One region of the Priestia sp. YIM B13489 genome, then DNA from elsewhere that is predicted to be linked to it. Evidence: predicted binding sites of a transcription regulator. Region 1 holds the regulator's gene; the other holds the start of a gene.

Region 1 (2,482 bases):
TAGTTAACATGCTATATGGCGAAAGAACTTCATGTTTAACGATTAAAAATTGTTAAAGGGGGAAATATCATTATGGAAACAATGGGTCGTCATGTCATCTCAGAATTATGGGGATGCGATTTCGATAAGTTAAATGATATTGATTATATTGAAAAAACGTTTGTTGATGCAGCTTTAAAATCCGGTGCGGAAGTTCGCGAAGTAGCGTTCCATAAATTTGCACCTCAAGGTGTAAGTGGCGTTGTTATTATTTCAGAATCACATTTAACGATTCACAGCTTCCCAGAGCATGGTTATGCAAGTATCGATGTTTATACTTGTGGTCATTTAGATCCTACAATCGCAGCAGATTATATTGCAGATGCTCTAAGTGCACAGACACGTGAAACAATTGAATTGCCACGTGGAATGGGTCCTGTTCAGGTAAAACAAACTAAAGCGAATGCACTTTAATAGTGTCGATTGATTACGTAAGTTAAGAGGTGTATTACACACCTCTTTTTAGTATATAAATTTTTAATACGCAAAAACAAAGGGGATAACAACATGGGGGTAGTACAAGCAGTTAAATCTTTATTTTCTAATCATGTGGAAACAAGCGATTACCATTCAGATCCGACTCTAAAAACGCATTATTACAAAACAACAGCTGGGAATGCATTTAAGCAAGTTCATGAAATGTTGAAGCACATGCAAGGGATAGAGATACTTGCTGCATATGAAGAGCGAGGAGAGATTAGCTTAAACGTTGTAAAAGGAAGAAAAGCTTTTGTTGTGATTACCATTATTAACGTACGTCCTCTTGAAACCGCTATCGATTTTTCTGCTACAACAGAATCAAAAGTGGTGCCGGTTGATTTTGGTTTTAGTAAAGAACTTGTACGTACGCTTTATAAGAGCTTTGATCAAAAACTCATTCCTCTTTCTTCGTAAGTTCCTTATCATTTTTGAATTTCAGGAAATAAAATGGGGAAATTCCTTTTCCTTTACTTGTATTCAAGCCTTGTTTTCTATAAGATGGAATAAAGCAAATCCTTTAATACAGCATCGTGTTTGTTAAAGGAAATGATGATAAAAATCATAATAAATGGCGAATAGCCGGCTAACATAGATGGAAATTAACTTATATAAGAGAAAATAAAAAGAAAAACAAGGTTTATTATTGGAGCTGAGAATATGAAGTGCCCATCCTGTCATTACAATGGAACGAGAGTGCTGGACTCGCGCCCTGTAGAAGAAGGCCGCTCTATTCGTAGAAGACGTGAATGCGAAGAGTGTCACTATCGTTTTACAACTTTTGAGAAAGTAGAAGAACTTCCGTTAATTGTTGTAAAAAAAGATGGAGCGAGAGAAGAGTTCAGCAAAGACAAAATCCTTCGAGGGTTAATTAAGGCGTGTGAAAAACGCCAAGTAAGCTTAAAACAATTAGAAGATACGGTACACGATATTGAAACAGAGCTGCGCAGTCAGGGTACATCAGAGGTGCAGTCAGATGTTGTAGGAGAAATGGTGATGGAGCGATTAGCTGCTATCGATGAAGTCTCTTATGTTCGATTTGCTTCTGTATACCGACAATTTAAAGACATCAATGTATTTATTGATGAATTAAAAGATTTAATTAAGAAGGAACGACTGTAAAAGAGCTATTGAAGTATTCTTTAGGCTCTTTTTTTGTCATTTCTATTACTTTAAAAGTAGGTAGGGAACGACATGAAAGAACAACATTGGAAAGAAATGATACCGGTCGATCGTTATGTTGTTCGTTCGAACGGCATACTGCAGGAATACGACCGAAAGATTTTAACCATGCTCTATCAGCCGTTGGTGGGTACAACGTGCTTTGGTCTGTATATGACGTTATGGAGCGAGCTGGAACAAGATCGTTTATGGGGGAAAGAGTCTACGCATCATCATCTAATGTCAATGATGCAAATTAATTTGAAAGCTATTTACCATGAGCGGTTAAAATTAGAAGGCATTGGTTTGTTAAAAACATATATTAAGGAAGAAGATGATGTTCGTGTGTTCATTTATGAGCTCATTCCTCCTCTGACGCCCCATCAGTTTTTTAACGACGGCGTGTTAAATGTATATTTATATAACCGACTCGGAAAATCTATCTTTCAAAAAGTAAAAAATTATTTTTCAGATTCACTCGTCGATGAGCAATTGTTCAAAGATGTGACGCATTCATTTAACGATGTATTTAAATCAGTTAAAGCAACGGAGCTGGCTCCAAGTTTTCAGTCTGAAAGCAAGGATGTATTTTCTCCTGATGCTCAAACGGACTTTGTGGATTCCTCCAAACGCGCTTCTATTGAGATGAGCCCGGATTCCTTTGATTTTGATTTATTTTTAGCAGGTCTAACAGATTCAATGATTTCGAAAAGGTCTATTACATCTAAAGTAAAACAAGCGATTGAAAAGCTAGCCTTTTTATACGGTATCGATCCTCTTCAAATGAAAAATGTGGTGCTCGATT
Region 2 (2,482 bases), 780 kb from region 1:
ATAAATAAGAAGATCGTGAAGACCCATTACACCAAGGCCAACGCGGCGTTCGCCAAGCGCTTGCTTTTGGTTTTCTTCTAAGAAATAAGGAGTTGCATCAATAACGTTATCTTGCATTCTAACGCCTGTTTCAACCGTTTGACGTAACTTTTCAAAGTTAACAGTTTTCGTTTCTTTATCTGCCATTTGCGCTAGGTTAACAGCAGCTAAGTTGCAGACAGAGAATGGTGCAAGTGGTTGTTCACCACATGGATTTGTTGCAACAACGTGCTGACCATATGCTTGAGCATTTGTCATATCATTAGCATTGTCAAAGAAGAAAATGCCTGGTTCAGCTGAGTACGTTGCACAAATATTAATTAAGTTCCATAGCTCTTTTGCACGGATAGTACGATACGTACGAACTTTGTTTCCTTGTTTTGCCCATTCGCGCACGTCGCCTACTTCGTGCCAGTTTTCATTGTAGTTAGCCATTTCTTCTTTTGAATAGCTTTCTACGTCTGGGAAGCGAAGTTCGTATTCTCCGTCGTTTTCAACAGCATCCATAAAATCTTTTGTTAAGCATACAGAAATGTTTGCTCCTGTTAAAAACTCTGAGTTATGAACGCTGTACGTTCCGCCTGTTTGCAGCTTTTCTTCTGCATCTTTGATGATTTTTTCACTGAACCCACCAAGACCAGGAATTTGTTTATAGTTAATGATTCCTTGGTACATCGCTTCTTCAGACTCTGTTAGCGGCGTGAACTTCAATTTATCTTGCGCATGTTTTTTAATCATTTCGTCATTTGTGTTTTCAATTAAGAAACGTAAAATGCGAGGGTTTTGCATTTTAGAAATAATAAATTCTACAATGTCAGGATGCCAGTCGGCAAGCATGATCATTTGGGCCCCACGACGTGACCCACCTTGCTCAACAAGATGCGTCAGTTTAGCAATATCATCTAACCATGAAACCGAACCAGATGATTTACCGTTTACACCGCGAGCCAGCGTGTTGCGCGGACGAAGAGTTGAACCATTCGTTCCAACACCGCCTCCACGGCTCATGATTTCCATTACTTGTTTGCGGTGTTCTGAAATACCTTCACGTGAATCTTTTACATAAGGCATTACATAACAGTTGAAGTACGTTACGTCCGTATCAGCACCTGCACCGTAAAGAACGCGGCCAGCTGGTACAAAGTTTAGCTGAACAAGCTCTTGATAGAACTTTTCAAACCACTCTTTGCGCTTTTCTTCTGTTTTTTCCACAGAAGCTAAGCCTGTTGCATTACGTTTTGCAATTTGCTCGTAGAAGACTTCTAGAGGTTTTTCAATGACATCTAAAGAACGAGTGATTAATCCGTTTTCTGCTTCTTCAGGCGATAAAGCTCCTCTAAACTCATCTTCTACCTTGACAACAGCGGTTTTTTGCTCAAAATTAATGCTTTCCACATAGCCAAGTCCTCGTGCTGGAAATTTTGGATCTTCCTTTACAGTTAGAACAACAAAATCTCCTTCTGATAACGTTAATTTTTCCGTATCTTTAAACGCATAGCGGTCTAACATTACCAATCTTGAAACACCTTTATGAGTCAACTTCATATCCGGTGTAATCGGATGTACTTGCGGAAAGCGTTCAATATCTGAATTGAGCTTTTCAACATTCATATTCACTTTTTGATTTAACAAAACAGTCATTCTCACAACTCCTTACCTATCGAACATCTATAAATTTATTAACTCTATTTCCTTTTAAAGGAAATAGAGTTTTTCAATCAACTATCAATAACTTACCACACGGCTTGGACGAATTCAATATATAGTATTTGACACTTCTCCAAACATCTACATATAGAAGGGTGTCAAGTGAAATATTTTTTTTTTCGTAAAAAAAGTGTTTGACTTTTCTTCCCTATGTATTCTATTAGCCAAGCATTGTTTCTAAAAATTCCACTAAAAAGTGCAACTTATAAGAAGTTGCACTTTTATCTATTTCCCATGGGCATCCGTTTAGCGCTTAAAGTTCCATTCATCCGATCCGTACTTTGTGCGCGCTAGTTCTTCTACATATGCTTCCTCTTCTTCAGACAGTGTATACGGTTCTAAATCGATATCAAGAGCAGAAGCAAATCCTTTATAAAACGCTTCTTTTGCTTCTTCAATAGAGATTTTGCGGCCCGCAATTGCATTAATGGCTACCGCTTTAGAACGAAATGCGCGCTGCATTCTTTCTTTCACGCGATCATTTGGATAATTAAACACGCTGAATAATTTATCTTCATCAATCTCTAACAGAATAGAGCCGTGCTGTAGAATAACTCCTTTTTGTCTAGTTTGGGCACTTCCAGCAATCTTGCGGCCCTCTACAACTAGTTCATACCAAGAAGGAGCATCAAAGCACACGGACGAACGAGGGTTTTTTAAGCTATTTTTTTCTTCTTCTGAACGAGGAATAGCAAAATAAGCCTCGAGCCCTAACGAACGAAATCCTTCCAGTAAA

The links. Region 1 encodes NrdR, which represses ribonucleotide reductase genes. Its sites were predicted from a motif close to AACACNATATATNGTGTT; they were not measured.
Region 2: a site for NrdR is predicted at 1,792-1,809, ahead of ACFX4W_RS11825 (vitamin B12-dependent ribonucleotide reductase). Genes of this name have one in related genera too.

What each region holds. Positions count from the first base shown of each region.
Region 1 covers NZ_JBHZOQ010000053.1:388,314-390,795, reverse strand. The annotation lists gene speD (adenosylmethionine decarboxylase) at 73-453, shown strand; gene ACFX4W_RS07970 (hypothetical protein) at 547-933, shown strand; gene nrdR (transcriptional regulator NrdR) at 1,177-1,638, shown strand; gene ACFX4W_RS07960 (replication initiation and membrane attachment family protein) at 1,711-2,482, shown strand, end outside.
Region 2 covers NZ_JBHZOQ010000053.1:1,167,107-1,169,588, forward strand. The annotation lists gene ACFX4W_RS11825 (vitamin B12-dependent ribonucleotide reductase) at 1-1,680, opposite strand, end outside; gene ACFX4W_RS11830 (lipoate--protein ligase family protein) at 1,993-2,482, opposite strand, start outside.